2 regions of the Idiomarina sp. 29L genome follow, and region 2 is predicted to be linked to the other one. Evidence: predicted binding sites of a transcription regulator. Region 2 holds the regulator's gene; the other holds the start of a gene.
The links. The regulator ArgR, encoded in region 2, controls arginine synthesis, uptake and breakdown. The targets are predictions, from matches to a motif close to ANTGAATANNTATTCANT.
Positions count from the first base shown of each region.

Region 1: the regulator ArgR is predicted to act here: its motif matches at 9,627-9,644, upstream of gltB (glutamate synthase large subunit).

Region 1 covers NZ_SDJS01000001.1:89,594-105,570, reverse strand. The annotation lists gene EST55_RS00515 (M28 family metallopeptidase) at 1-843, opposite strand, end outside; gene EST55_RS00510 (PilZ domain-containing protein) at 916-2,835, opposite strand; gene EST55_RS00505 (SDR family oxidoreductase) at 2,907-3,749, shown strand; gene EST55_RS00500 (FAD-dependent oxidoreductase) at 3,716-5,152, opposite strand; gene gltB (glutamate synthase large subunit) at 5,152-9,618, opposite strand; gene nadA (quinolinate synthase NadA) at 9,751-10,791, opposite strand; tRNA gene EST55_RS00485 (tRNA-Lys) at 10,888-10,963, opposite strand; tRNA gene EST55_RS00480 (tRNA-Lys) at 10,993-11,068, opposite strand; gene ybgF (tol-pal system protein YbgF) at 11,203-11,961, opposite strand; gene pal (peptidoglycan-associated lipoprotein Pal) at 11,984-12,520, opposite strand; gene tolB (Tol-Pal system beta propeller repeat protein TolB) at 12,569-13,918, opposite strand; gene tolA (cell envelope integrity protein TolA) at 13,931-14,827, opposite strand; gene tolR (protein TolR) at 14,830-15,258, opposite strand; gene tolQ (protein TolQ) at 15,255-15,965, opposite strand; gene ybgC (tol-pal system-associated acyl-CoA thioesterase) at 15,969-15,977, opposite strand, start outside.
Region 2 covers NZ_SDJS01000002.1:254,063-270,039, reverse strand. The annotation lists gene acnB (bifunctional aconitate hydratase 2/2-methylisocitrate dehydratase) at 1-323, shown strand, start outside; gene EST55_RS04935 (DUF4377 domain-containing protein) at 559-1,125, opposite strand; gene EST55_RS04930 (DUF885 domain-containing protein) at 1,515-3,257, opposite strand; gene EST55_RS04925 (Dyp-type peroxidase) at 3,374-4,330, shown strand; gene argR (transcriptional regulator ArgR) at 4,306-4,779, opposite strand; gene mdh (malate dehydrogenase) at 4,965-5,897, shown strand; gene ispB (octaprenyl diphosphate synthase) at 6,384-7,355, opposite strand; gene rplU (50S ribosomal protein L21) at 7,525-7,836, shown strand; gene rpmA (50S ribosomal protein L27) at 7,852-8,109, shown strand; gene cgtA (Obg family GTPase CgtA) at 8,226-9,383, shown strand; gene folA (type 3 dihydrofolate reductase) at 9,468-9,968, shown strand; gene EST55_RS04885 (DUF3718 domain-containing protein) at 10,079-10,453, shown strand; gene EST55_RS04880 (alpha/beta hydrolase) at 10,603-12,066, shown strand; gene EST55_RS04875 (ATP-binding cassette domain-containing protein) at 12,068-12,802, shown strand; gene EST55_RS04870 (ABC transporter permease) at 12,802-13,947, shown strand; gene EST55_RS04865 (FAD-dependent oxidoreductase) at 14,276-15,598, opposite strand.

The DNA of each region.
Region 1 (15,977 bases), on a different contig from region 2:
TACATAACGGTCCGCTACCCAGTCAATATAGCGGGCTAAATTGCGCGACGGTGAGTCAACCTCACCACCGTAAAAGCGACGCATAGTCGCTTCCCGATCAGACTCGTTCATGCGAGTGCCTTCCGCGAAAATCCGAGCTGTTGAGTTATTGATAACCCCGTTGATGCCCTCGATATTGCCAATCATGTCATTGTTCAACACGGCGGTCAGGTGCCAGTCTTCATCCTTGGCTTTCTTCGCTAAAATTTTACCGCCAAACAAGCCTTGCTCTTCCCCGGCTAAAGCGGCATATACGATAGACCCATCAAATTCATATTGACTGAGCACACGAGCCGCTTCCAGTGTGCCGGCAACGCCTGAGGCATTGTCATTCGCACCGGGAGCGTCTGAGGTAGAGTCCATAACGTCACTAACGCGCGAATCAATATCGCCTGACATCATGACATAACGATTTGGGTCAGTCGTTCCCCTCTGGATAGCAATAACACTTTTTACTTCTACCGGATCCGGAATGCGTTTCTCACCAGAAATCACATCGCTCACATACATCACTTCCAGACAACCGCCACAGGCTTCTGAGATTTTCTCAAACTCTGAATAAATCCAGCGGCGTGCCGCCCCAATACCACGAGTATCAGACTCCGTTTCTGACAGCGTATGACGCGTACCGAAGCTCACTAATTTACGAATGTCTTTTTCAATGTTGTCGGCTTCAACCGCCTGCACAATGTCGTGCAACTCGTCTTTGTCTTCATAACTCACCGCATCTTGAGCGCTTGCGCTAAATGAGAATGCAGCTCCCAACCCAAGCAGCACCATAGGCGCTAGCCATTGTTTGGTCATAACAAAATCCTTATCAATTATTGCAATAACGTCGTTTGATTATGCGGTAAGACAACTCAGATGAAAAGGTGCTCAATTAGCTTGTTGGAGCATGTTGTTTGGCTGTTGTACAAGCGCAGCAAGCGCAATAACGCTTTCGGTCACGTCCGACACCGTGAGCACCGCTTTACACTGTAAAAACTCTGCTTCAAACTCACTTGCCCGGTGCGGTAAGTAGCGACTTATATACGATAATTCACCACGCACGGCATCGCTCAGGCAGGCATTAGAGCGAGAGCCACTGATATGTAACGCGAGAATGTCGCCATCATCGTTTAAAAAATTCACGTACTCAGCCGCTTCGCTAAAGGTTTTGTAAGTGTTTAAGGAGCGCCCTATAACGGTCTCTTTACCGGGTAAGTGAGAGATCCGCAACACAACAATAGCGGGTAAATCTACCTGCTCATTTGTCCGTTTTAAATTATCCATTAGCTGCCGCTGCAGCTGCCGACCGCCCAGCACTTTTTCGCTGTCACTCAGCCAGAAACCGGCGTCTTTAAAAGCCGTTGGCAACCCCTCGCTAAACGGCATAAGCCCGGCGACTTTAGGCAGCCACTTGGTGCCATCTTTATGAACAAATAGCGCATTCGATAATGCGTTGCCGAACTGCTCTTCCAGGTTACTATCGTCACTTGGGACAACACACAGTTTGCGCTCAGACCGCTCCTCCAGTTGATACGGTTTCAACTTTGACAGCGCCAGCTTATCAACCTTAACCTCATTAACCATCGGTAGCGCAAGTTTTTGCAGCTCTGCAAAAGTACTCATACGATGCCGATCATAAGTTATCGTGAGTGCATAAGCTTGCACTGGATACCCCGCCTGCTTCAATGCAAACAGAGAAGGCAACCAACCGTCTTCGTTGCTTAAATCAGTGACCGGAATAAGGTATTCATGCCAACGCTTATTGAGCGGCAAACTCAACCGGAAAAAGCACAACTGACGCCGACTTTGTTTACGTTCTAGTTTTAACGCATCGCGCTCTTGCCTAACCCAAGGCAATGCCATGAGTTGAGATAATGCGTTTGGGGCATGTTTTTGCCAGCTGTTCAGTAGCGTTCGGTTCGCCTCGCTCGCCAGCGCACAACAGGTTGGCTTATTGTCAGCTAGTACCAATTTAAGCCCACTGTACGCATTTGCCCAAAGCGCTTCATAAGCACGGGCTTTTACTCGCTGCAAACTGTGATCAATATTAACTTTATAACGGTGCTTATATTGACCAATGAGCTCATCAATAAAGATGCGAAATGCCTTGTTATTGTCAGTTTCTAATCGCTTGAGCCGCAAATACACGTATGGCTCACTATTCTCGATGGCTACCACCCGGTATTGGACGCTGGGTTCACCACTAATAACGAAATTCTCGGCGAGGCCGGAAAAGCGAACATCGAGCTGAGCGAACAGTAACGACTTTACTTGCTCATCTGACTCCACCTTAAGCTGTAAACCATTGGTTGATATATCCACGGTACTTGCCTTGAACAATTGCCCGTCGGCCAACGTAAAAGACACCGGCGACACAAAGTTCATGCGCTCTTCGCGGCGCGCGTAGGGGTGTCCGGCAATAAAGCTGTCTAAAGACGTTGCCGGCGCATTAACAGTACCTGTCTCATTGTATTGATTTTTCAATGCCAGAATTTGTTGCTTTGTATCTTCGGTGAAAACGCCTTTATACGCTTTAAGACCCTGTTCAAACAGTTGCTGTGCGCGATTGTGAAAATAGTGCGTGCGACCCTGAAAGGGGTAAGGGAACACGTCATACGGAACTTTTTTACGTAAGTCGACAACGCCTAGTGCCGGTTTCGCTAATTCGGTAATCGCCATTTTCACTTTCAGCTTTTCAGGTCCGCTGAGGTGTTTTGTTTTGCGCTTAAATACAGACTCAAACTGCGAGCGATGGTACTCTGTTTTTAACTCGTCAACGAGTGTCTGCAAGGCGGCATCGAGGGTCATTGTGGCTACGTTTGTCGTGGTTATTTAAGTTGTGGATACATTTTATTTACATTAACGCTAAGGGGTTGATCATGCAAACGCTTTTACTCGGCTACGGAGACATCGCACAACGTACCGCACGTTTGTTGGCGGCAGAAGGTCATCGTGTCACCGGACTTTGCCGCCACCCCGACAACAAGCCCGTTATTGAGGGGGTGCAGCTTGTTGCTGGTAACTACGATAACGAGCAGGACTTACGGCATTTATTCGATACTCAATGGGACGCTGTTGTTGTTACTCTGACGCCTTCTGCCTCAGGCTCACAACGCTACCACGATGGCTATGTCGTGCCTTGCAGACACTTGCAGCAAGTGCTGGCACATAGCGCTCAAGAGCCTTACGTTATTTATGTGTCCAGTACTGGTGTTTATGCTCAGGAAAATGGTGAGTGGATAGATGAAACCAGTGAAACAGCTCCGACATCAGAATCTGGCAAAGCGTTGTTACAGGCTGAGTCGTTAATCGATTCGCTGCCGAGCCAAACCACGATATTGCGTTGCAGCGGTATTTACGGAGAAGGTCGGGACTATTTATTAAAACAATTGATTGCCGGTAACATGAGTTTACGTGACAGCTGGACGAACCGAATTCATCAAGATGATGTCGCCGGGTTTATTCATGCGTTATTAACCGATATTGAAAACTCACAGCCGCTTTACCTTGTCAGTGATAATAAACCCGTTAAACAGTACGAAATGTACCAATGGTTAGCGCAGCAACTTAACGTCAGTATTACCTCTGATGTTGAACCCGGCCCAGGTCCCAGAGGCTCAAAGCGCTGTGACAATAGCCGCTTGCACAATAGCGGCTATACACTTAAGTACCCGACGTTTGTTGAAGGCTACGAAGCTTTTATTGACAGTTGGTCGAAGTAATCGAGTATTCCCTCGGCGGCGGAGCGGCCTTCAGCAATAGCGGTAACAACCAAGTCAGCTCCGCGAACCATATCACCGCCGGCAAAAATTTTGGGGTGACTGGTCTGCATCGCAAATTCCCGATTCGAGTCAGTAAGCACTGTACCCCAGTCGCTTAGCTCTACGTTATGCTGTTTCAGCCATTCCGGCGGACTCGCCTGATACCCAAAGGCGATGATCACCGCTGTTGCCGGTAAGGTGAATTCTGAGCCTGCAACAGGCTCAGGCCGTCGGCGGCCGTCACTATCAGGCTGTCCTAATGCGGTTTTCACCATTTTCACACCAGTAACCCGTCCAGATTCGCTCGCTTCTATTTCCACCGGCTGAACATTATATAAAAACTCTCCGCCCTCTTCTTTGGCATTTTCCACCTCGCGACGCGAGCCGGGCATATTGCTTTCATCTCGTCGGTAAGCGCAAGTCACCAACATCGCACCTTGTCTAATTGAGGTGCGTACGCAGTCCATTGCGGTATCACCGCCGCCCAGCACCACCACTTTCTGTCCTTTAAGATCAATGTGTGGGTATTGCGGCATGGGTTGATGAGGCATCAGGGTTTGCGTATTGCCAATAAGAAACGGCAATGCCGGATACACGCCGCTATGCTCTAACCCTTTTAAGCCGCCATCCAGTGCTTTATAAGTACCTAACGCCAAAAACACCGCATCGTATTGCTCCAGCAGCTCAGAAAACTCAATGTCTTCGCCAACCGTTACGCCCAACTTGAACTCGACGCCCATTTCGCTGAATATCTCGCGACGCAACTTCATGACCGATTTATCGAGCTTAAACGGTGGAATACCGTAAGTCAGCAACCCGCCAATTTCAGGGTAACGGTCATACACCGTTGCAGTAACACCGTTACGAGCCAGTACATCGGCACAAGCCAAACCGGCAGGACCTGCACCTATAACGGCAACTCGCTCCACTCGTTGTGCGACCCCGCTTAAGTCGGGTCGCCAGCCGTTGGCAAATGCCTCATCAACAATTTGCTTTTCAATGCTGCCGATAGTTACAGCACCGAAGCCATCGTTAAGTGTGCAAGCCCCTTCACAAAGCCGATCTTGCGGACACACTCGCCCACAAATCTCCGGTAAGCTATTGGTTTTATGCATAAGCTCTGCAGCTTCGGTTACACGTCCCTGATTCGCTAACTCCAGCCATTGTGGAATATAGTTATGAACCGGACACTTCCATTCACAATACGGATTGCCGCAGTCCAGGCAGCGATCTGCCTGCCCCTGCAACTGCACGCCCGACATGGGTTCATAAATTTCAGTAAACTCAATGCGACGCTCATCAGCGGCCTTTTTCGGCGGGTCAATTCGCTGAACGTCGAGAAATTGATACACATTTTTATTCATTACATCACCTGTACCCGAAGTTCAGCTGTAGAGCGTGCACGATGCCCCAATAAATCGGACACATCCTGAGATTTAGGCTTCACAATACGGAAGCTTTTCAAGGTTTCGTCAAAAGACGCAAGCAATTGTCTGGAGTAGCCACTGCCGGTAGCCTCATGATGCTCATGAATAAGCCCGCGCAGATGCTCTTTAATAATGGAGGTTTCTATTTCTAACGCTTCAACCAGCTCATGGTTTAAACGGCGGTGTAAGTCTCCGTCGATGTCTCGCAAATAGGCAAAACCGCCTGTCATGCCGGCGCCAAAGTTGATGCCACAATCGCCTAGTACCGCGACAATTCCACCAGTCATGTACTCACAGCCATGATCACCAATAGACTCAACCACAGCAGTAGCACCTGAATTACGCACGGCAAATCGTTCGCCGGCACCGCCTGCTGCATATAGCTTGCCGCCGGTAGCGCCGTATAGGCAAGTATTCCCCATGATGGCAGCTTTATGAGTTGGGTAATTCGCACTAAGCGGTTGCTTTAATACAATTTCGCCACCAGCCATGCCTTTCCCCACATAGTCGTTGGCATCGCCAGTCAACCTAAGTTTTAATCCACCGGCATTCCACGCACCGAAGCTTTGACCAGCCGTGCCTTTAAAGCTAAGAATAATGGGTGCAGTCGCCATACCCTGATTACCATGCCGTTTCGCAATATAGCCCGATAAACTGGCTGCAACAGAGCGGTCATTATTTTTTATATCGAAAGACCACTTGCCGCCGGATCTATTGTCGATAGCTGACTGTGCGGCCGAGAGTATTTGCTGATTCAGATCGCCTTTATCAAAAGGTGAATTCTTTTCTGTGCAATACAGTGGGTACTCAGATTCAATACCCGAGGACGCTAGCAACATATTTAAGTCTACAGCTTGCTGACGTTTCGTTTCACCGGGTAAACGCTCAAGTAAATCGGTGCGCCCGATAACATCGGTAAGCTCTTTTACCCCCAGGTAAGACAAAATGTTGCGCACTTCTTCTGCCATAAACTCAAACAACCGGATGACTTTTTCCGGTAAGCCAGAGAAATGCTTTTTCCTCAGCAGCTCGTCTTGTGTTGCAATACCGGTCGCACAATTATTTAAGTGACAAATTCTTAAGTACTTGCAGCCCAGAGCGACCATTGGCGCAGTACCAAAGCCAAAGCTTTCTGCTCCTAAAATCGCCGCTTTGACAATGTCTTTGCCGGTTTTTAAGCCGCCATCAACCTGCAGGCGTATTTTGTGTCTTAGCTTATTCGTTACCAGCGCTTCATGAACTTCCGCCAGACCTAACTCCCAGGGCGAGCCAGCATACTTTACAGAAGTGAGCGGACTGGCACCGGTGCCTCCGTCATAGCCGGACACCGTAATAAGGTCCGCATAGGCTTTTGCTACGCCCGTAGCGATAGTGCCAATACCCGGCGTAGAAACCAGCTTTACCGATACTAACGCCTCAGGGTTTACCTGTTTTAAGTCAAATATCAACTGAGCGAGATCTTCAATTGAGTAAATATCGTGATGCGGTGGCGGTGATATTAATGTCGTACCCGGTACCGCGTAACGCAATTGGGCAATTTCTGCCGTGACCTTTTCTCCTGGGAGCTGCCCACCCTCTCCGGGTTTCGCGCCTTGTGCGACTTTTATTTGAATAACATCAGCATTAACGAGGTAGTGCGGTGTCACTCCGAAGCGGCCTGACGCGACCTGTTTAATGCGCGAGTTCTTTTCAGTATTGAACCGTTTAGGGTCTTCGCCCCCTTCTCCCGAGTTCGAGTGACCGCCAATTCGATTCATCGCTATCGCCAATGCTTCATGGGCTTCTGAACTGAGCGCACCAATCGACATCGCCGCTGTGTCAAAACGCTGGTATAAACGCTCTTTGGGCTCAACCTCATTGAGGTCAATCATAGGCGTATTTGGAAGCTTTAAGTCCAGCAAGTCGCGAATATGAGTCACCGGCCGCTCGTTAACGTATTTAGCGTAAACCTTGTAAGCTGATTCATCCCCGGTATTAGCTGCTTCTTGCAATGCAACCACGACATCGGGGTTATAAGCATGGTACTCACTGCCATGCACATATTTTAATAAGCCTCCCTGAGCTAGCGGTTTGCGCTTTAACCAGGCTTTTTGAAAGCGTTGCAGTAAATCCTGCTGAATATCATCAAAACCGGTACCGTTAATACGCGCCGGCATATTGCAGAATGATAACTCTCTGACATCCGAATTAAGCCCAACGGCCTCAAACAGCGATGCACCGCGATAACCGGAAATTGTCGATATGCCCATTTTCGAAAGTATTTTTAATAAACCTTTGTTCAGCCCTTTACGGTAATTCAGTAACGCTTCTCTGACTGGCAGGTCTATTTTCTGCTGCCCGGCTAACTGCTCAACCGTTTCATATGCGAGGAATGGATAGATTGCCGTGGCCCCCAGACCCAGTAGAACCGCCATGTGATGTGAGTCACGCGCAGAAGCAGTTTCGATAATAATATTAGAGTCGCAACGCAGGTTTTCATTGACCAACGCCTGCTGAACCGCACCAACCGCCATTGGCGCCGGAATAGTGATATCATCTTTTTCAAAATGGCGATCGCTCAGAATGGCAATAACCACACTTTGCTTTCTTACCGCCTCAACCACTCTTTCAACAAGCTCATTAAGCGCCTGCTGTAACGATTTATCCGCTGGATTAAATGCCAATGAAAAGTCCATACTGCGGTAATGTTTTTCGTCTAAGTCCCGCAGTTGTTTAACGTCGGTATACATTAAAATGGGCGACTCAAATACCACCCGATCAGCATCACCTGAGGCTTCGTTAAAGACATTATGCTCGCGGCCAATAATGGTGCTTAAGGACATGACGTGACGTTCGCGAATTGGGTCAATTGCCGGGTTGGTAACCTGCGCGAACTGCTGCCGGAAATAATCGTAAAGCAGTCTGGGCTGTTTGGACAAAAAAGCTTGGGGCGTATCATCACCCATTGAGCCAACCGCTTCCTGCCCATCTTTGGCAAGAACACTAATAACTTGTTGCAACTCTTCTTCAGAATAGAGAAAGGCTTTGTGGAATACGGCCATGGTCTCGTCACCGTAAAGTCGCTGGCCGATTTTGTCGGCGTGACTATGCTCAAACGGCACTAAGCGGCGGCGGTTTTGCGACAACCACTGTTTATAAGGGTGACGCTCTTTAAGATCCGTTTCAATATCATCGTTATACCAAATCTTCCCCGTATAGGTGTCAACCGCCATCATTTGACCCGGACCTAAACGTCCTTTCTCTGTTACCTCTGCCTCATCGTAGTCCCAAATGCCGACTTCGGACGCAATAGTGAGTATGCCGGACTCAGTGAGCACGTAACGCGCTGGGCGTAAGCCATTTCTGTCAAGACTACAGGCAACATGCCGACCGTTGCTCAATACCACGCCTGCTGGGCCGTCCCAGGGCTCCATATGCAGCGCGTTAAACTCATAAAATGCCCGCATCTCATCTGACATGGTCGCATCGCCCTGCCAGGCAGGCGGAATTAATAAACGCATAGCGCGGAATAAGTCCATGCCACCAGCAAGCAGCAGTTCGAGCATATTGTCCAACGACGCTGAGTCTGAGCCACTCATACCGACCAAGGGGGCTGCACGTTGCAGGTCGGGTAATAGTGGCGTGTGAAATTTGTAAGCTCGGGCTCGCGCCCACTGACGGTTACCTCGTATGGTATTAATTTCACCGTTATGAGCGAGGAAACGAAATGGCTGTGCTAATGGCCAACGGGGTTCAGTATTCGTTGAAAAGCGTTGATGAAACACACAAATGGCAGTGGTCATACTCTCATTTGCCAAGTCATGGTAATAACTGGCCAAATTCCTCGCCAATACCAGTCCTTTATAAACAATCACCAGACTCGATAACGAGGCTATGTAAAGCTCATTGTTGTCTGTGTAATGCTGCTCTATTCGGCGGCGCGCCATGTAAAGGCGCCGCTCAAGATCTTTTTTTCGCCACCCCGGTGGCGCCGACACGATGACTTGTTCAATAGCTGGCTCTGACTGGGCGGCCTGCGTGCCCAAAATGGTCGGATCCGTTGGAACCTTACGCCATCCATTGACGGTTAACGTTTCCTGCTTTAACTCTTCTTCAATAAGCTGTCGCGCGGCTTCCTTTTTGTCATGATTTTTACTGAAAAATACCATGCCGACGGCAAACTTTTTGCTGAGAGACCAATTTTGAGATTTAGCGTAGTCTTTGAAAAACTGCTCCGGCAGTTGAAGTAATAGTCCACAACCATCGCCAGTTTTACCATCGGAGCCAATGCCACCGCGATGCTGCATTCGGTCTAAACCATGCAAAGCAGTCGTTATTAAGTCATGCTTGGCCTGACCGTTAATATTCGCTATCAAGCCAAAACCACAGTTATCCCTTACGTCTGCATTTTGATACAGTCCCATGCACTAATCCTGAATAAATAATCATTAATTTTAGATTAGCATGCAGTTGTGAAGTTCGGTAGGAAGCTTGTTTATTATCGTTATAAACGGGTTGTATAAAGCAAAAAAGGCCTCGTAATGAGACCTTTGGGGTTATTTTAGTGTCGCAGCAAATGCCAACATTCTATCCAGCGGCACCATCGCCTTTTCTCCAAGCTCTGGATCGACATGAATTTCATGCTCTTCCCCACTCGTTTCAAGCGCTTGCTCAATCGCTTTAAGACCGTTCATCGCCATCCACGGACAATGCGCACAGCTTCGGCATGTTGCGCCATTACCGGCTGTTGGTGCCTCAATAAAGGTCTTGTTGGGTTGCAGTTGCTGCATTTTATAGAAAATGCCTTTATCCGTCGCAACAATAAAGGTGTCGTTAGGCAGTTCCTGGCTCGCTTTAATAAGCTGCGATGTTGAGCCAACAGCATCGGCCATTGCGACAATATTTTCTGGAGACTCTGGGTGTACTAAAATAGCCGCATCAGGGTGCAACGCCTTCATGTCTTTGAGCGCTTTGGCTTTAAATTCGTCATGCACAACACAGGCACCTTGCCATAACAGCATATCTGCGCCCGTTTCACGGGCAATATAGCCGCCTAAATGCTTGTCAGGCGCCCATAAAATTTTCTCGCCTTTGGCATCTAAGTGATCAACCAGCTCTAACGCCATGCTTGAGGTAACGACCCAATCAGCTCGCGCTTTGACAGCTGCTGAGGTATTTGCGTAAACCACAACCGTGCGATCCGGATGCTGGTCACAAAATTCTGAGAACTTTTCCGGAGGGCAGCCTAAATCTAGTGAACACTCGGCATCTAACGTAGGCATTAACACCTGTTTATTCGGTGTCAGTATTTTCGCCGTCTCTCCCATGAAGCGAACACCCGCAACAATGAGCTTTTTCGCCGGATGGTCACGACCAAAGCGCGCCATTTCTAGCGAGTCAGCAACACAACCGCCTGTCTCTTCAGCCAGCGCCTGAATGTCAGGGTCAGTGTAGTAATGTGCCACTAAAACCGCATCTTTCTCTTCAAGAAGCGCTTTAATGTGTTCAACCGTTTCCTGTTTTTCTTCAGGCGTCAACGGCTTGGGTTTTGGTGGAAACCGATAGTCAAGGGTATCCAGCGTTTGAATCTCAGTCATGGTATTACAGCTTATGTCCAAGTGTTCGTTATAACGTGGCGGCTAGTATAGTCGAATTCAAGAGGGGGTTGTAGTTAAGTTATCAGAAAGAAGAGGTGGTGGGTTGTGCAGGATTCGAACCTGCGACCAATTGATTAAAAGTCAACTGCTCTACCAACTGAGCTAACAACCCATAATTCTGATTTTTTTAGCATTAGCGAGTGGTGGGTTGTGCAGGATTCGAACCTGCGACCAATTGATTAAAAGTCAACTGCTCTACCAACTGAGCTAACAACCCAACGCTAATTATTCGTTACCAGTTCTGCTTGGCAACGGCGGCATAGTTTACTGAAATAACGCGCTTATGCAACTTAAAATTGAAAAAAACTGTCTGACTGATTAATTCACGAACACATGTTGCGCTCGTGTTAGTTAATTCAGTCGTTGCTTGGCTAAATTTGCTTCAGTACTATCCGGGTACTCACTAATGACTTGCTCGTAATAACGCTTTGCATCAGCGGTGTTACCCTGGTCATTTGCGATAGCACCAAGCTTCAATAAACAGTCACCACGCTTATTACTGTCAGGGTAGTCTTTTACTACCGTCATGAACTGTTGTTCAGCTTTATCATATTCTTGCTGAGCAAAGAAAAGCTGTCCAAGCCAGTAATGGGCGTTTGGCGCATAAGTAGAGTTAGGGAAGCTCTCCAAAAAGGACTGGAAAGCAGGAATGGCAGCGTCATAACGCTTATCTTCCAAAACCAACGCAATGGCTTTGTCGTAAGCATCATTTTCGCTCAAGCTTGCTGAATAACTGCTGCCATCAGCTTGCGTCGGTACCTGCTGCATATTGGAATAACCTGCGCCGGCATCATTACTCTGGCTATTGTTGTCCTTTAACTGATTAAAGCGACGATCAATTTCCTGATACAGCTCGCGCTGGCGTTGTAAAAGTTGTTCCAATTGATAGGCATGCTCTTCAGTTATCCCTCTTAATTCTGCAACATCTTGTTGAACGGAATTAAGCTGATCCATCATGTTGAGTTGTGCACTGGATCGAGCCTCAAGCATGCGCTCGATTTGATCCAGACGCTTTTCAACGTCACCTGAAGAAGAAAGACCCGAAACAGGCGCCTGGGCTAAAGCAAGCCCAGGCACCAACAAACTGACAGCTAACAGCGTTTTTTTCATGAACTATCCGTCTAATTTAGGATTAGTACACTAAAACCGCACGACGGTTTTTCGCGTATGCACTTTCAGTTGACGCATCAACTAAAGGCTTTTCTTCACCGTAAGATACGGTTGAAGTTTGAGAGTCCTGAACTCCTAAGTTGTGCAAGTAGCTTTCAACCGCTTGTGCACGACGCTCGCCAAGTGCGATGTTGTACTCAGGCGTACCACGCTCATCAGCGTGACCTTCGATAACCACTTTCACAGACGGGTTCTTAACTAAGTAATCTGCGTGCGCAGCTAATAGCTCTGCGTATTCAGATTGTACGTTAGACTTATCGAAAGCAAAGTAAACAATGTGTTCTTTGCGCAATGCTTCCATTTTCTCTTGACGTTGTTCTTCAAGCGTTTTTTGACGCTCAGCCGCACCAACTTCAACACCAGAATCTTGTTCTGCTTGTTGATTCGTTTCCTGACCTGAGCCCATACCTGAATCGGTTTCCTGGTTTGAGCTACATGCGGCCAGAGTTGCCATTGGTACAACGATTGCCAGAGCTTTAAAAAGTTTATTAAGCTGCATCCTTTTCGTCCTTATCGTTTAATCGAACAATTCAACCATTCAGGCTATTTACATAAATGGCGACCAAGAGGGAGACTTAACTTCCCCATCAGACGCCGGTAACCGCGCTTTAAAACGTCCATCGGTTGATACCAATGCTAGTACTTGCTTGTTATTGTGCGTTGTACTGTATATCACCATACTACCATTCGGTGCGATACTTGGTGACTCATCCAAAGACGTTTTTGTTAAAACCTGCATTGTTCCTCTTGGGAACTCTTGCTTAGCTATATGATAGTTCCCTCTGGTACGGTTTACCAGAATCATGTCTTTACCAGACGGAGCTACCGTACCACCTAAGTTCTGCTCACCTTCGAACGTCAGTCGGCGAACTTGACCTGACGACAACTCTACATTGTAAAGCTGCGGTCTACCGCCACGCTCTGACGTAAATACTAGCGACTTTCCGTCAGGTGTCCAACTTGGTTCTGTATCAATCGTACGATTCCGCGTAACTCGTTGCAAGTTTTTCGTTTTTATATCGAAAACATAGAGTTCCGGGTTACCGTCCTTTGACAATACCATGGCCAATTTTGAGCCGTCTGGTGAGAACACAGGATTACCATTGATCCCCGGAAATGACGTCAGTTTTTCACGGCGAGTGGTGTAAATATCCTGCATGAATATCTCCGCCGTTTTATTCTCAAAGCTCACGTAGACCAGCTTGTTACCGTCTGGTGACCATGACGGGGACATTAATGGCTCAGGGCTGCGCAATAAGATTTTTTCATTCGCACCGTCGTAGTCAGCAACTGCCAACTTATAAGGGTAACGGTCATCATGGTTAACAGTGACGTAGGCAATTTTTGTCATAAACGCGCCTTTTTCACCAGTCAGCGCTTCATACACAACATCCGAAATTCGGTGCGAATAGCTACGAAATTGATCACCATCAATAACACTTGAACGAGAATCAAGCACATGGTCATTGCTTTGCACCAGTTCGCCATTACGCAGCATTTGGGCATTACCCCCCGTAATTTGGCCGCGTAACACATCAATCAGTTCAAATTTAACCATATAGCGGTCAACTGAATACGGTTCAACCGAACCAACTAATACGGCTTCAACCCCCATTTTGGCCCAGGCCGAATAGTCAATATCACCGTCTTTTGTTGGACGCTGAGGCATTGCCGTTGTGGGAATAGGGTTAAACCGACCACTGCGTCTTAAGTCAGCAGCAATAACGTCAGTTAAGTTACCGGGCGGTTGCCCCTCACCTTTCCATTCAAAAGGAACCACAGCAATAGGTCGCGCCGTGTCGATACCTTCAGTAATGACAATTTCCAGCACGCCGGCGCGGGCGGAACTCATCACTACAAACAGTAAGGCTATGGCTTGAAATACGATTTTTTTCATTGGTCACCCTAATTACAACTGTGGCTTAACAGTCAGTTTGATTGTACTCATCTGCTGATAAATTTCCGGGTCTTCAGACACCGGTAACGTATTTGCTTTCAGCACCGCATTGCGAGCCGAGCGGCATACACTGGCATCACCGCTTCCGGTATCGACCGACTTAACAAACCCGCTCGGCGCAACACTAATAGTTAACTCGCATGACTTACCCTGCATGGAATCATCGACGGTCCAGTTACGCTGAATGGTCTGTCTTATAAGCGCTTGGTACTTTTCAATTTCACTCAGCACTTGTTGACGTCTTGCCGCCTGACGACGCGCACGTTCTTCTTCCATTTCTTTTTTCAACTGAGCTTCTCGTTCAGCGGCACGACGCTCTGCTTCTTCGCGTTTGCGACGCTCTTCAGCCGCTCTTCGTTCAGCTTCTTCCGCTTCTTTTCTTCGACGCTCTGCCTCTTTAGCTGCCGCTTCTGCTTTTGCTCGCTCTTCCGCTAAGCGCTGTGCTTCTTTCTTAGCTTGTTCAGCTTCTTTGCGAGCTTGTGCCGCTTCCTGACGTTCGATTTCCTGCTGCCGCTCTATTTCTTTTTGACGCTGCTCTTCGCGTTCTCTTGCTTTACGTGCTTCCTCAGCTCGACGTTCTAAACGCTCAATTCGACGTTGTTCAGCAGCCTCAGCTTCCGCCTTTTGACGTTGAATTCGCTCAACTTGTTCCTGAACTTTTGACTTATCTACCGAAACCGCACTGACAATTTCTTCCGAAGGCTCTAACTCACTTTGATTCAAGTTAACTTCCATCGCCTCCGGAGTCGATGGGGTAAACTCAAAGCTAATGAGCAACACACCGGCTATAACAGCGTGTATTGCTATCGAGTATATGAGCGGTAACGTTAAGCTCTCCGATTTATCCACAACTACTCTTCCGACGAATCTGTCATTAAACCAACTGACGGCACACCTGCTCGCTGCAGCAGAACCATGAGTTGTACAATTTGATTATAAGATACCGCACCATCGCCATTCACCATAACCGGCGTATCAGGCTCCACCTGTAAATGGGCAGCCACCAAGGTTGCAAGCTCGTCGGCCCGCATTGGCGTATCCTGGCTATCCCCTTGGTTTAGATAATAACGACCTTCGGCATCTACCGAGGCAACCAACGGCGGTTTACTGTCCTCTGACAGTGGCTCTGCCGTCGCTTTAGGTAAATCGACCTTTACCCCTTGAGTAATTAACGGTGCCGTTACCATAAAAATAATAAGAAGAACGAGCATCACATCAATGTATGGCACCACGTTTATCTCAGCAACCGGCTTACGCCGTTTGCGCGGCATGACCATCATAGTGACTCACCTTCCACTTTCTCTTTTGATGACTTTGCCAATGCCTGACGCTGCAGTATAGAAGTGAACTCATCAATAAAGTTCATGTACTGGCCATCTATTTTTTCCGCACGCGTCGTAAAGCGGTTAAATGCGATCACCGCTGGTATCGCCGCAAATAAGCCCAAAGCGGTTGCTATAAGCGCTTCAGCGATACCCGGCGCAACCATAGCAAGCGTTGCTTGTTGCACGGCACCTAATGCGATAAACGCATTCATAATACCCCATACTGTACCAAACAAGCCGATATAAGGGCTGATAGATCCAATGGTTGCCAGCGTTCCTAAATGGCTGTCGAGCTTTTCCATTTCTCTGGCATGCGCAACGCGCATTGCGCGGAAGGCACTTTCCAGCATGGATTGGTTGTTTCCGCCCGATTGATTTCGCAGACGAGCAAACTCTTTAAAGCCTGAATGAAACATCAGCTCCATACCCCGGGCGTTTTTTGCACGCGCAGAAATTTCTTGATACAAGCGCGCAAGGTCTACCCCAGACCAGAAGCGATCTTCAAATTTTAGCGCATCTTTTTGCGCCTGGTTGAGCACTTTTCGGCGTTGAAATATCAATACCCAGCCCCAAACCGACATGGCGAGTAAGATAACCATAACCAGCTTCACTAATAAGCTGGCTTGCAAAAATAAGTCAATAAAAGATAGCTCTGCTTGCACGCTCTAAACCTC
Region 2 (15,977 bases):
CTGAAATGCCGGGCTGTTCACTGTGTATGGGTAACCAGGCTCGTGTAGAAGCGGGGGCAACTGTACTGTCAACGTCGACTCGTAACTTCCCGAACCGCTTAGGTGACGGCGCGAACGTTTATCTGACGTCTGCAGAGCTGGCCGCTGTTGGTGCTATTGTAGGCCGCCTGCCAACGCCTGAAGAGTATCTCGAGTACGCACAGGACATTAATTCGATGGCTGGCGAAGTTTATAAATACCTGAACTTTGACCAAATGGATGCTTTCCGAGACGCAGAAAAAGCGGCCAAGGAAAACATCATCCCAACCATCAACGTGGCTTAATGAGTGCTTAGGTTGCAAGGACTCTTTACGAGGACGCCCGCAAGTACTTCCCTGTAGGGCTTGGCTGGCGCCATCCATGGCGCCAGACACTTCCTAATACCGGCCATAATGTTGTTTCCATTCCCAGCTAAATGCCTATAAAACCGCTTCGGCGGTTTTTTTGTGCCCGATAGTCAGTAGCCTGATGTTCACATCAGGTGCGATGCTTAACAGTTTAACGATGCGTAATACAGAGCTAATTCCAGTCAGTCAGCGTAACGGGCGTGTTATCGCTTGTTAATGTGAACTCGATGTTTATCGCGCCACCACTTTCTCCGTTCTGGACTAAATAGTCACAATCAACACCTTCGCCGCACTGAAATTCGAGAAAGCCAAAGGTGTATAAATTTTCTTCCGGCTCAGCAAATGGAAGGTTCATTAGTTGGACATTGTTGTACGAATATACGCTACCAACAGGCGCTGTTGATTTATTAACAACGTCGACTAACTCATAACCTACGGAGCGCGCATCGGCGTCTGGTGATTCGATATCATAAATCCGAACACGAAGTTGATAAGACGTGCCAAATTCGTAATTGAATCCTTCAATGCTGAGAGGATAAACATGCTCACCGTTATCGGCGACAACATCAGGAAAACAGAGTACTGGGCCAGGTTGATAGGATTCATCAATAAAGCAATACTGCGGTGCATCGGGTATGTCTACTAAGGCTGTGCGAGAGTTATCATCAAACCCAGAGTCACTGCCGCCACACCCAGTTAGTAAAAAGGAAAGGCTTAAAAAGCACAATCGGGAATTCACAGTCTTCGTCCTTAGTTCGTTCTTAAAACCTAAAATTAACATTTTTATAGTTAATATAAAATAAGCCGCCGTGTCGTTGTTCTAGTCGCGAGCTCGTAAAGCGCAACGAGCAGGTTTTTCACTTATGAGCGTTATCAGTGCCGAGTACTTTTGTGGCGGAGTGTCGAAGGCCATGGATTGTTTTAAATACGGATCAAAATAATCGTGAGCGCGACAAATGGTTACAGGGCTTCGTGTGGAGGTATGCAGCGCCAAGGATGGTTTTGAATACGGTAGAAATAAACAAATAGAACCCCTGCTATCGGGAAGTGTCTGGCGCCATGGATGGCGCCAGACAAGCCTTACAGGGACTTACTTGCAGGCGTCTTCCTGATAGCGGGGGTTCTGTTCTATTTCTGCTCAGCTATCCAGTCGTTGATGTGTTGCTCGAGTACTTTCAGCGGCACGCTGCCGTTTTCCAGTACCGCGTCGTGGAACTCACGAATGTCGAACTTATTGCCCAGCTGTTGCTCTGCTTCAGCGCGTAAACGCTTAATCGTCAGCTCACCCAACTTGTACGACAGCGCTTGAGCTGGCCAGGTAATGTAACGGTCAATTTCGGTTTTCACGTTATGCAACGACAACGCGGTGTTGTTGGCCATAAAGTCCATTGCCCGCTCACGACTCCAGCCTTTAGCGTGCATACCGGTATCCACCACTAGACGTGCGGCACGCCACATTTCATAGCTTAGGCGACCAAAGTTGCTGTACGGGTCTTGATAAAAACCGGCTTCCAGACCTAAGTACTCTGAATACAGTCCCCAGCCTTCACCAAACGCGGAAATATAAGTCTGCTGACGGTACTCAGGTAAGTCTTCTAACTCTCCCGCAATGGCATTTTGTAAATGGTGGCCCGGGACTGCTTCGTGCAACGTCAGTGCTTCCATCTGGTATAACGGACGACGGTCTAATGCATAAGTGTTTACCCAATAAAAACCAGCGCGGTCGTCCCGGTTGGTACCAGAGTAACGGCCGGTGGTGTACTTCGGCGCAATCTCTTCAGGAACCGGAGCAATGCCATACGGTTTACGCGGTAAGGTTTTGAACAGCTTAGGTAACTGTCCATCCATCTTCTTCGCAATCCAAGCCGCATAGTGCAACAATTCTTCTGCGGTTTCAGGATAAAACTGGTCGTCAGTACGCAGAAACTCAACGAACTCGTCAAAGTCACCATCAAAGCCGGTTGCTTCAATGGCTTCGAGCATTTCACCGCGAATACGAGCGACTTCCTGCAAGCCTATTTCATGAATCTCATCAGCGGTCATATCCAGTGTGGTGTAATGCTTAATACGGTTTTGGTAAAACGCTTCACCGTTAGGCAGTTCACTGGCACCAACGCTTTCGCGTGCGTTCGGTAAGTATTCGGTGACCATAAACGTAAAATAGTCGTCGTACGCTGGCATAACCTGCTCGTCAATGGCGGTTACTGCGTCAGCTTTTAATGCTTCCCACTCAACGTCGTCGACAAAGCCGGGCTGCTGTACAAATGGCGAAAAGTAAACGCTTTCTTTGGCGTCCTGAACAATGTAGGCCAAGATACTCTCTTCAAACCCTGCCATAGCTGCTGCTGGCTGTGTGTAACCTTCGTCTATCGCTTTTCTTAGCCAGTGTGTCTGTTGCTCCATGTAGCGCGGAATGCTGCGTAACTTTGAAATATAGTTCTGATAATCTTCAACTGAGTTAAAAGACGTGTATGACGGCATAAACGCCAGTGAACTATGGAAGCTGCCTTCAGCGGTTAACGGCATGTAATGCGCATTGAAGCGGTATTCGTCGACACGGTTTTTTAGCGAATAGCGAATCATCGCGTGGTTAATTTTATCTTCATCGCTTAACTGACTCACGTTAATGGCGTCCAGTTGCTCCAGCCACTTTGATTGTTTCTCGTATCGAGCCTTAAGCGCCTCCGGAGACATATCGGTCAGCTCGGTATCGCTGGATTCATTCATTCCTTCCCAGATGCTGTCTGCCAACTGATGAAATTGCTCAGCAACGCTCTGTTGTGCAACGTTTTGTTGGGTCGGTTGCTGTGACGTTGTTGTCGCACAGGCGGTTAACCCTAATAAACTTCCAATAAGAATCAGATTACGCATGATTTTTCCTTGCGGTGTCATAACGAATACAGGCATTCTATAATGCCTTTTGCATGAGTTAATGTAAAAAACAATGCAGTGAACTCACAATAATAATAGTTAAACGGGAGAAAAGGGTGGATAAAGCGCAATCAGGGATATACGCCGAGCCAAATTTGCACGGCTTAACCTTGTTTTGTCACGTCATGAGTGACGATGTTGAGAGCTTACGCCGCAAGTTGTCGCGGTTTCCCTCTATTGTCCAGGACCTCGACGCCCGTTTTTCAGAAGCCATGCTGACGGGCTTTGTCGGTATTGGGGCGGAATATTGGGACATACTGTATCCGCATAAACGACCGTTGCACTTACAGACCTTTCCTGAACTAAGTGATTCCGACCGTGAAGCACCGCGGCATCCATTCGATCTTATTATCCATATTCGATGTGATCGCTTCGACGCTAATTATCTCGCCGGCCGAACCATTATGGAGTGGTTTGGCTACGACATAGAAGTGGCTGAACAGATACGCTCTTTTCGCTATTTAGACGGACGTGACTTAATGGGCTTTATTGATGCGCCGGATAACCCAAGGGGGATGCGTAAACGTCAGGCCGCGCTTATTAATGCAAACGACGATAGCGACTTTGTTGATGGCAGTTATTTGTTTGTCCAGAAAATTCGTTATGACCTGCGCCGATGGGATTATTTAGGCCCTGAAAAACAAGAGCAGATCATGGGGCGGGAAAAAGTCTCCGGTGAACGGTTGCCGGAGGCAATGATTGATGGCGTTACCCACGCCGCTAAAGCGAAGTTGATGGACAAGAAAGAGCAGCCAATACCTTTGTTGCGGCAGAACATGCCCTGGGGAGACTTACGTGAACAAGGGTTATTGGGTATGTATTTTTCTCATGCGCCAAAGAGTGTGGTCGAGTGGCTGAAGATTCGTTACTACGCCGATGAACAAGGGCAGTATGATCCGGTGCTGGATTACTCTCAGGCGGTGTTAAATTCAAGTTTCTTTGTGCCGTCGATACGGTTTTTATCTGAAAACCGTGAGTTACCGAGCACTCAAGAAGACGGCAGTACAGACTGATTCGCAAACAGTTCTTTGACTTTTTGCAGCGTGAAGTCAATATCCTGTACTTTCACCGGTGCGATAAAAATAGTGTCGTCGCCGGCAATGGTTCCCAGTACGCCTTCTTTTTTACCAACCGAGTCGAGTAAACGAGCAATGAGTTGAGCGGCGCCGGGACTGGTGCGAATAATGACCATCACATCATTATGCTGAATATCCAGTACAAGTTGGCTTAATGGTGCTTTAGTAGAGGGCACCGCTAAATCGGGCGGCAGACAGTAAACCATTTCCTGCTTCGCGTTACGGGTTCTGACGGCGCCGTACTTACTCAGCATACGCGACACTTTTGACTGGCTAATACTCTCAAAGCCTTGCTCTTTCAGTACATTAACTATTTCGCCTTGCGAGCCGTAACGCTCTTCACGCAGTAACGTTTTGAAGGCGTCAATTAATTGATCTTTCACCATTATCGTGCCGCTTCCTGACTGTCATTTTATGCTATAATGCGACCAGTTTACTGCATTCTGTGACGCTATTCGAGCTTTGTTATAAAAGGCTTGTCAGTTGTATTTAACAGCGTATTCAAGTACAGTTTTGCACCAAATTCTGCATGTTTATGCAGTTCTAATCGACAAACAAAACGGAGTCTGAGATGAAAGTAGCCGTATTAGGTGCGGCCGGTGGTATCGGCCAGGCATTGTCATTACTTTTGAAAACACAACTTCCAGCAGGTTCAGAGTTATCTTTGTATGACGTTGCGCCAGTAGTTCCAGGTGTTGCGGTTGATCTAAGCCATATCCCTACCGACGTAAAAGTCACAGGCTTCGGTAAAGACGACCTTGCGTCAGCATTAGTTGGCAGCGACATCGTATTAATTCCTGCTGGCGTACCACGTAAGCCAGGTATGGATCGCTCTGATCTGTTCAACATGAACGCAGGCATCGTTAAAAACTTAGTACAAGGTGTTGCAGACAACTGTCCTGACGCTTGTGTTGGTATCATTACCAACCCAGTAAACACCACCGTGCCAATTGCTGCTGAAGTTCTGAAAAAAGCAGGCTGCTACGACAAGCGTAAGCTGTTCGGTGTCACCACTCTGGACGTTATCCGCTCAGAAGCCTTTGTTGGTGAGCTGCGTGGTCTGAATCCAGAAAACGTAAACGTACCGGTTATTGGTGGTCACAGTGGTACAACGATTCTGCCATTGCTGTCTCAGGTTGAAGGTGTTGAGTTTACCGAGCAAGAAATCAAAGACTTAACTCACCGTATCCAGAACGCAGGTACGGAAGTTGTCGAAGCAAAAGCCGGCGGCGGTTCAGCAACCCTGTCTATGGGTCAGGCTGCAGCGCGCTTTGCTCTGTCATTGCTGAAAGGCCTGCAAGGTCAGGACACTGTTGAGTGTACCTATGTAGAAGGTCCGGGCGACAACGCTAAGTTCTTCGCGCAGCCAGTACGCTTAGGCAAAAACGGCGCTGAAGAAATTCTGTCTTACGGTAAGCTAAGCGCTTTCGAACAAAAATGCATGGACGACATGCTCGACGGTCTGAAAGGCGATATCCAAAAAGGCATCGACTTCGCCAGCTAAGCTTTCAGCTATCCGCTCTTGAAAATATTGGGGCGGGCCAGCATTGGCTGGCCATTGCAGGTTATCTTCCGAAAGACGCCTGCAAGTACGTCCCTGTATGGCTTGGGCAGCGCCATCCTTGGCGCTGCACACTTTCTCCAGATAACCCTGCAATGACTTTTCGCCAAGACTGACCCACCCCAATATTTCCGCGCTACTTACTGAAAGGTATGTAGCCTGATGCAATAGCATCAGGCTACAGAAATGGCTAAAAGGGGGCAGGTTGCTTATTTGTGAGCGTTATGAGTGTTGATAGCTTTTGTCGCAGAGTGTCGAAGGCCAGGGATGGCCTTCGTCAAGCCCTCGTGGATGAGCTCGTAGCGTCTCCGCTACAAAAGCTATCAATGCTCAAGCGAAACAAGTGAGCAATCTGCCCTCTCCCAAGCCCTACAGGGATGTATTCACGGGCGTCGTCCGAAACAGAACCCGATCCCCCCAAAGCATTTCTTACGCCACTCGGTCGACTGCCAGATGGGTTAGAGCGAGTAAAGCTTGTTTATAGTCGGAGTCGGGGAGTTCGCTTAGGGATTCGCGCGCTTGTTCGGCGGCTTTTAATGCTTTGTCACGGGTGTACTGTAAAGCACCCGTTCGCTCCATAGCGGTTAGTACGGTTTGTAAGTGCTCACGTCCGTCACCTTGCTCAATCGCTTCACGAATCAGCTTTTGCTCGGTTTCGTTGCCGTGCCACATGGCGTATAGCAACGGCAGCGTTGGTTTACCTTCGGCTAAGTCATCGCCGGCATTTTTGCCCATTGAATCACTATCGGCAGTGTAATCTAATAGGTCATCGACCAGTTGGAAAGCCGTGCCTAAATAGCGACCGTAGTCCGCTAATTGAGCGGTGAGCTTTTCATTCTGACCCGTCAGTACGCCCGCCAGCTCTGTTGCAGCTTCAAACAGCTTGGCTGTTTTGCCGTAAATAACGTCGAAGTAGCTTGCTTCTGAGGTGTCGGGATCGTTGCAGTTCATTAACTGTAAGACTTCGCCTTCGGAAATAATGTTGGTGGCGTCCGCTAAAATACGCAATATACGCAGAGAGTCTAAGTCGACCATTAGCTGGAAGGCGCGGGTATAGAGAAAGTCACCCACTAGTACGGCGGCTTCGTTACCGAATACAGCGTTTGCAGTTTTGCGTCCGCGGCGTAAATCAGACTCATCGACGACATCGTCATGCAGGAGTGTTGCAGTATGAATAAATTCTATAATGGTGGCGAGTTTTTGGTGATCGTTGCCGTCATAGTCCAGTGCACGGGCGGTTAATACGGTCAGCAAAGGGCGCAGGCGCTTACCGCCGCTATTGACGATATAAATACCCAGTTGGTTAATTAAGGCAACGTCGGATTTTAGTTGTTCACCAATAAGCGCATTAACACCTAACATGTCGTCTTTGGCTAATGCGTTAATGGACTGCATATCCATCATAGATATCTGAAATTTACAAAATTTAACGGAAACCAGATGGTACACTAATTCGACGAGCTCGGAAACTCTAAAGGCGGCAAATTAGGACTTGCGATCGTTGGCGGGATTACGTACAATTCGCGCCCTGATTTGAATTTGGATACCCAATAGGGTTGTGGAGAATAATATGTACGCAGTATTCCAAAGTGGCGGTAAGCAGCACCGTGTGTCTGAAGGCCAAATCGTCCGCCTGGAAAAACTGGAAGCAGCTACCGGTGATGTAGTTGAATTCGACCAGGTTTTGATGGTTTCTGACGGCAGCGACGTAAAAATCGGTGCTCCGTTCGTATCCGGTGGCAAAGTGAAAGCAGAAGTGGTTGATCACGGTCGTGGCGATAAAGTTAAAATCGTTAAGTTCCGTCGTCGTAAGCACTCTCGTCGCCAACAAGGCCATCGTCAGTGGTTCACTGAAGTGAAAATCACTGGTATCAATAGCTAATTAAGGAGTAACGACATGGCACATAAAAAGGCTGGTGGTTCTACTAAAAACGGTCGCGATTCAGAGAGTAAACGCTTAGGTGTTAAGCGCTTCGGTGGTGAATCGGTTCTTGCAGGTAACATCCTGGTTCGTCAGCGCGGTACACGTTTCCACGCTGGTAGCAACGTTGGCATCGGTAAAGATCACACGTTGTTCGCGACTTCTGAAGGCAAGGTATCTTTCGAAACGAAAGGTAAGAACAACCGTAAATATGTGAGCGTTATTACTGACTAATAACCTCGACATAAACTGAAAAGTTTCGGTTCGAAAGCCCTGCCATTACGGCGGGGCTTTTTCTTATGTGCTAGAATTTTGCACAATATTTAATGAGTGATAAGTAGCAGATTGCGATGAAATTCGTTGATGAAGTAGAAATTCGTGTCGACGCCGGCGACGGCGGTAATGGCTGTATCAGTTTTCGCCGCGAAAAATATATACCGAAAGGTGGCCCAGACGGAGGCGACGGCGGTGATGGTGGTGATGTCTACCTGCAAGCCGATGAAAACCTGAATACGCTTATCGACTATCGTTTTGAACGTTTCCATAAAGCGGAACGTGGTCAAAACGGTATGGGTAAGAATTGCACCGGTAAACGAGGCAGTGACATTACGTTGACGGTTCCTCCGGGAACTCGTGCGACTGATATTGATACCGGCGAAGTCATTGGCGATTTGACCAAACATGGACAAAAACTGCGGGTTGCTAAAGGCGGCTTTCATGGCTTGGGAAACACCCGTTTTAAAAGCAGTGTGAACCGCGCGCCACGCCAAAAAACAGACGGGACGCCCGGAGAAGTGCGTAACCTGAAACTGGAGTTGATGCTGCTAGCCGACGTTGGTCTGCTAGGTATGCCAAATGCGGGTAAGTCGACATTTATTCGTTCGGTATCTGCGGCGAAACCGAAAGTCGCCGACTATCCGTTTACCACCTTGGTTCCTAACCTGGGTGTTGTAACGCCGGCGCCGGGACAGAGTTTTGTGATAGCTGATATTCCCGGACTTATCGAAGGGGCTGCAGAAGGTGCCGGGTTAGGTATTCGTTTCTTAAAACACCTTGAGCGCTGCCGGCTGCTACTGCACTTAGTTGATTTAGCACCGTTTGATGAAACGGATCCGGCTGAACAGGCTCGTATCATTATTGATGAGTTAGAAAAATACAGCCCGAAGCTGGCAGAAAAGCCACGCTGGCTGGTTATTAATAAAGTTGACTTGGTCTTAGATGAAGAAGTCCAGGAGCAAGTCGATGCATTGGTGAAAGAGCTGAACTGGGACGGTCCTGTGTTCCAGATTGCGGCGTTGGAAGGCAGGGGCTCGCAAGAACTTTGTCGCGAAGTCATGAACTATATTGAAACGTTGCCCGTACCGCATATGGAAGAGCAGGAAGAGGCCGATCCGGTTGAATTTAAGTGGGACAGTTATCACGAAGATGTTTTGGATGAACACTTTGATGATGATGAAGACGACGATGACGACGACGATCATGGCGTCGAAGTCATTTATCAGAAGTAGCCTGACGTTGTTACGTCAGGTCCGATATTGAAGCTTAAATCGCGCCTCATGCAATAGCATCAGGCTATACGAAGGTAATTTTGGATGAAAATATCGCTTGTAGTTGCAATGGCAGACAATCGGGTCATAGGAAAGGACAATAAAATGCCGTGGCATTTGCCCGACGAGCTCCAATATTTCAAAAAAATTACCTTGGGTAAGCCAATTGTTATGGGGCGAAATACCTTCGAATCAATTGGTCGGCCATTACCCGGGCGTAAAAATATTGTCCTGAGTAGAACGTCAGAAGCTCGAGAAACCCATGATGGTCAAGTACTTTGGGTTAATGGACCGCAACAAGCGATAGCTGCAGCCGGTCCGGTAGAAGAAGTCATGATCATTGGTGGTGGAAAAATTTATGAAAATTTTTTACCGCTGGCAGACCGCTTATATGTTACTAAAATAGACCTAAATGTTGACGGTGATACTTTCTTTCCTGACTATGAGAAAGTCGCTGACTGGCAAGAGGTAGAGCGGCAAAACTTTGCCGCAGATGGTCGTAATTCCAATGACTTTACTACCCTTATTTTCGATAGGAAACGTTAATAAGACGTTATAATTTCAGTTACTTACATCACTTGTTGCCCATTGCAGAGCGGTTCATATCGTAGTATCATCTTGATGAATTTTTGAACAATCTTGTGATGGGGTTTTAGATGAAAGCGATTGTATTAGGCACCTTGATGGCTGCGGTTGCAGCAACTGGCGCAACTTTTTCAAAAAGCGCAGAAGCGAATGAGCTGGCGTTAAGCCTTTGTACATACGTACAAGGTGACGACACTATGCGTATGCGTAAAAAGTTACGTGACTCACGTGTGCGTGTCCGTGACATCTACTCAGGTATCCAGTGTAACGGTCAAAGTCTATTGCAATTCGCAATGTCAAATGGCTCACAAGACATTGGCGAGTTCATTGTTGGACGCTTATCAGTAGACGAGTTAAAAAGCTCAGGCGATTATGAGTGGGCTCAGTCTAATGGTCATGCAGGGTCGCCTATTGCTGCAGCAATTAAAGAGCGCGCAGGCCTTTAATAGCCAGTTAATTTGAGTATTTAAAAGCCCGCAAGCTAAGTTTGCGGGCTTTTTTACATCTACTAACAATTCTTTCAGTTACTTACCTTTTATTTTTTTCCCTTCTCAACGACAATAACTCACTGTGATTCAATTCAATTGGACTGATTATGAAACAGTGGATGCTAGTTTCCCTACCGCTGCTGGTATTGGCTGCCATAAGTGGTAGCGCATACGCTCAACAGCAACACGAAGTGACGGACTCAACCGACAGCGAATGCTATTTGCCGGGAATACAGGAACGACTTGAATGCGGTATTGTTCAGGTGCCTGAAAATTATGAAAAGCCACAAGGCAGGCAAATTGGCATACATTACGCGGTACTACCGGCTATTCAGGAAGGTGCAAAGCCGGATCCAATGCTTATCTTAGCGGGTGGACCAGGCCAGGCAGCCACTGAGCTGGCGCCGATGATATCCCGCATGTTCGATACCGTTCGTCAAAAGCGTGACATTCTGCTCATTGATCAGCGCGGTACGGGAAAGAGCCATCCTCTTGAATGCGACATAAGCCGTCCTGATGAACTCATAAGAAGTGATGACGAGCAAGAGCTGGCGCAGCTTACCAGCGACTGCCTTAAGCAATACCCAGACACAGACACCACGCAATACCATACGGTCAACGCTGTTAAAGACTTCGAGAAAGTTCGTGAGCATCTGGGCGTTCAGCAAGTAAATTTATATGGAGGCTCTTATGGAACAAGAGTCGGGTTGACTTATTTACGGGAAGCTCCGGAGTCTGTGCGGACCGCAACGTTAGACGCCGTAGCGCCGCCGCAGGTGGTTATTGGTCCGTTTGGACAGCACGGGGCTCAAGCTTTTGATGCAATGTTACGTAATTGCGAAGAGCAAGTAGCGTGTCAGGAAAAATTCCCGACGTTAGAACAAGATTATCATGACGTGATGAATGCTTTAGAAGGACAGGATGTTCTGCTAGACGCGCACGATCCGCTTTCCTTTGAACCGATGACGATAAATTTAACACCGGGACGTTTCAGTTCAATTGTTCGCATGGCACTGTATCATCCAAATACACGTCAGCTTTTACCTTATGCGATTCACTCGGCCGCTCAAAGCAATTATAAAGCCGTATTGGGCTTAATGGGGGGCACCATGTCACAAAGTAGTATCTACCTGGGCTTAATGCTCTCGGTGGTTTGTAGTGAAGACTTACCTCGTGCAACGGAGCAGTTGTTAGCAAAAGACGGCGACAACGACTTTATTGGAGGGCGTACCGGTGATGCCTTTGTTGATATGTGCAGCGGCTGGAAGTCGGCTCCGGTACCTTCTTACTGGTCTGAGCCAGTCGTTAGTGATAAGCCGGTTTTATTGTTGTCGGGTGAATTGGATCCGGTGACACCACCGGCCTGGGGCGACTTAGCCGCAAAGACGTTACCGAACAGTAAGCACCTGACGGCGCCCAACGCAAGTCATACTATTGCCAGTCATACCTGTGCCAATAAGCTCATCGCTGAGTTTATCGAAAAGGCTGACGTGACCGCTATTGATGGCAGTTGCTTGCAAAAACAACGCCTGAAACCTTTTGTGCTAAACCAAAATGGAGCGGGGCTGTAGGATGATTAATGTCGATAAACTGAGTAAAACCTTTAAAAGTGTACAGGCGTTAAATTCCCTCAGCTTTCAGGCTAACGATGGTGAAATCACGGGTCTATTGGGACCAAACGGTGCTGGTAAGACAACGTGCCTCCGTATTATTTATGGCCTGCTTCAGGCAGACCAGGGTAAGGCGGAGATAGAAGGCGTGGATGCTAACGTTAACCCTATGGGGGCTCGCAAGAACTTGGGGATCTTCCCGGATAAATTCGGTCTTTATGAACGTTTGACTGTACGTGAGCAGGTCGCATACTTCGCGGAGTTGCATGGTTTAACTGGCAATATTCGAAGAGACGCGGTTGAGCGAGTGATTAAGAAGCTCGATATTGAAGAACTCGCAGATCGCCGTACCGGGGGCTTTTCTCAGGGACAGCGCATGAAAGTGGCACTTGCCCAAGCCTTGGTTCATAACCCCAAACACCTTATTTTGGATGAGCCAAGCCGTGGCTTAGACGTCATGAGCACACGTATTTTACGCGACGTGCTGCGTGAACAAAGAGCCCAGGGAACCTGCATTTTGTTTTCCAGCCACGTCATGCAGGAAGTGGCTGCGTTGTGTGACCGAGTTGTGGTTATGGCATCAGGGAAAGTGGCTGCTGAGGGTACGCCGGAAGAGCTCTGCCGGATGACAGGCGAAGAACAACTCGAGGACGCTTTCGTGAAAATTATAGGAACGGACGAAGGAATTGCGGCGTAATGAGTGCTTTAACAACCGTATGGAAAAAAGAGTTTCGCGACGCAATACGTGATAAACGTTCAGTGTTCGCGGCAATGTCTTACGCTTTCTTTGGGCCAATGCTTATGGCCGTCGCGTTTTTCTTTTTAATTTCACAGTTAACCGACCAGGCGGATGTTGGTATCAATATCGAAGGTAAAGAGCACGCACCGCAGTTGGTCGACTTCTTAAACGAAAATGGTATTGTCGAAAAACAAGGCGAATGGTCAGAAAATGAAACGCCTATCGTGTTGAACTTACCAGCTAACTGGGCGGATAAAATCGCCGCCGCTGAGCCGGTTGAAATTGAGCTGAAAGCGGACTGGTCTTCACAAAAACAGCAAACTGACATTAAACGAGTCGAAAAAGCGGTACAGGCTTACAGCAGCCAAATTGCCAGTTACCGGCTTATTCTTCGGGGAATCGACCCTCGCGTTGTACAGCCCATTCAGCTACAAAAACAGGACGCCGCAACTAAAGGCTCTAAGGCTGCATTAATCATGGGCTCCGTTTTAGTGTTTATCATTTTGTCGGTGTTTTGGTCCGGTATGAATGTCGCCATCGATATTAGTGCTGGCGAACGCGAGCGAAATTCTCTCGAGTTCTTATTAAGCCAGCCTTTAAGTACTTGGGACATTGTGGCGGGTAAGACGTTGACGGCTTCTACTTTTTCGCTGTTTGGTGCGGCTCTGTCGCTGATAATCATCCCTATTATTTTTGCTTATGTGCCACTTCACGAAATAGGCATGAATGTGAATTTTAGTGTGGGCATGATGCTGCTTATGTTCCTGCTGCTCGTACCGCTGGCCGTGTTCGCAACCGCACTGCAATTGTTTGTCTCGTTCCGAGCCAAAAACTTCAAGGAAGCACAAACCTATATCAGCTTTTTGCTGATCATTCCCATGGCCGCTTCTTTCGGCGTCGAGTTTGCAAGGCTTAAAAACCCGATACTCTATTACCTGCCGCTTACCGGACAGCACCAAGCGTTCTTGTCTCTGATTCGCGGCGAGTCGATTAACGTCATGGGCACCGTGGTAAGCGCTATAGCAACCTTGGTTGCCGCATTGCTGCTCATCAAATACATAGCCCGTCTCCTCAAAAGCGAGAAAATAGTCTTCGGCTTGTAGGGATGGGGACAGTCAGGCCGCATGCGTCGCTTGAGAGTTAAGGCCTCTGTGTCGGAGACGCGACGAGGTCATCCATGAGGGCTTGACGAAGGCCATCCATGGCCTTCGACACTCCGTCACAGAGGCCTTAACTCTCATAACGCTTGCCAGCGACTAGTCTGTCCACTGCGTCTGTAATAAGTAGGTAACTAGAGAGCGCGGACAAAGGTTGTAACAGGCACTATGGAGGTGTGCAGCGCCAAGGATGGCGCTGCCCAAGCCCTACAGGGATGTATTCACGGGCGTCCTTCATAGTGCCTGTTACAACCTCAGCGCTCTTTAGTTACAGCTAATCAAGCAGGCGGCCGTAGTGGTAGTAGAGCCATTGTCCGAGACGTCGGAATTGGGGGAGGGGAAATGGTTTTAGTTGAGACTGGTAGTATGGCAGTTCAGGCAGGGCTTTTCCCATGGCGCTCTCGGCCAATCGCTGACCGGCTAATGCGCTAAAGCTAACGCCAGCCCCACAGTAGCCCATGCTGGCGTATATATTGTCACTGAATTTGCCAATGCGCGGATAGTCGTCAAGTGATACGCTCACCCAGCCACTCCAGAAGCTGTCCCACCGTGTGACGTCTTTGAGTTGCGGGAAGGTCTGATGCAATGCCTTTAATAAGCGCTTGGCGAACGTCGAGTTTTCAGCATTTTTACCCTGAATGGCTCCGCGACCACCAAATAACAGGCGGTTATCCGGCAGTAAACGAAAGTAGTACTTCAGCACCCGCGTATCCATTACCGCGTACTCAGGTGACAAACGAATGCTGTCAACTTGCTCTGGTGACAACGGCGGTGTGGTAATTATGCTAGAAAGAACCGGTAAAGAACGGCTGGCTAGCTTAGGAAGCAACTGTTGGGATGTATAGCCATTGGAGCAAACTAATAGTTTACGAGCCCGCACATTGCCTTTAGCTGTTTTTAAATACACACCTTTGCCTCCCAATGAAACGGCGGATGTTACCGGGCAATGCTCAACGAGTTGCGCGCCAGCGCTGACTGCTCTGCGAGCGGTTGCGGCGGCCAATAATAGCGGATTAACGGCAAAGCAGTCAGTGAAGCGCAGCGCAGCGTGCGCTTGTGGGCTGTTGATAATCTGGCTTAGTGCGTCTTTGTCTAACCATTCAACGGGCTGCTCAAACTGCTTAAGGCTTTGGTATTGCTCGCGTAACGCTTTAATAGCCTCAGGTTTATGGGCAACTTTCAAGTAGCCGCCATTTTGGCGTTGGCATTGCTCAGGGCAGTGTTGAGTGGTTTCTGTTATAAGCTTCAGTGCAGTCCGATGCTCGCCGGCTATTCCTTTTGCTACTGTTTCACCAAAACGTTCCGCCCAGGCAGACAGACCTAAACGGCCCGTACTTTTCATGACAAACCCGGCATTACGAGATGAGCAGCCCCAAGACAAATTGTTGGCTTCAAATACTGTGACGGAGTGACCGTTTTCAGCCAACGTTCGAGCCGCGTTTAAGCTAGTATAACCCGCACCAATAACGGCAAACTCGACGTCCTCCGGCACGTCGTCGACACACGCCGGAAACTCGGCTTGAGTAGACTTCTGCCAATAACTTGGCTCAGGAGCATCATGCGGCCCCGGAGGCGCATTAACCAAAGGATCATACATAATCACCACCTATAGCAGAGAAGGAAGGTAGTGAGCGCTGAGGTTACAAGGACCATTATGGAGGACGCCTGTGAATACATCCTTGTAGGGCTTGGGCAGCGCCATCCATGGCGCTGCACACCTCCATAATAGTCCTATGCAACCGTTAGTGCGCTCACTATCCCTGTCTCAGATAAAAAGCAAATCTAGCCGTTATAGAAGAAGAGGCAAAAGGGACAGACTGTTCTCTTGTGAGCGTTACGAGTATTGAAGGCCTCTGTGGTGGAGTGTCGAAGGCCATGGATGGCCTTCGTCAAGCCCTCATGGATGAGCTCGTCGCGTCTCCGCCACAGAGGCCTTCAATGCTCAAGCGAAGCAAGTGAGCAGTCTGTCCCAATCC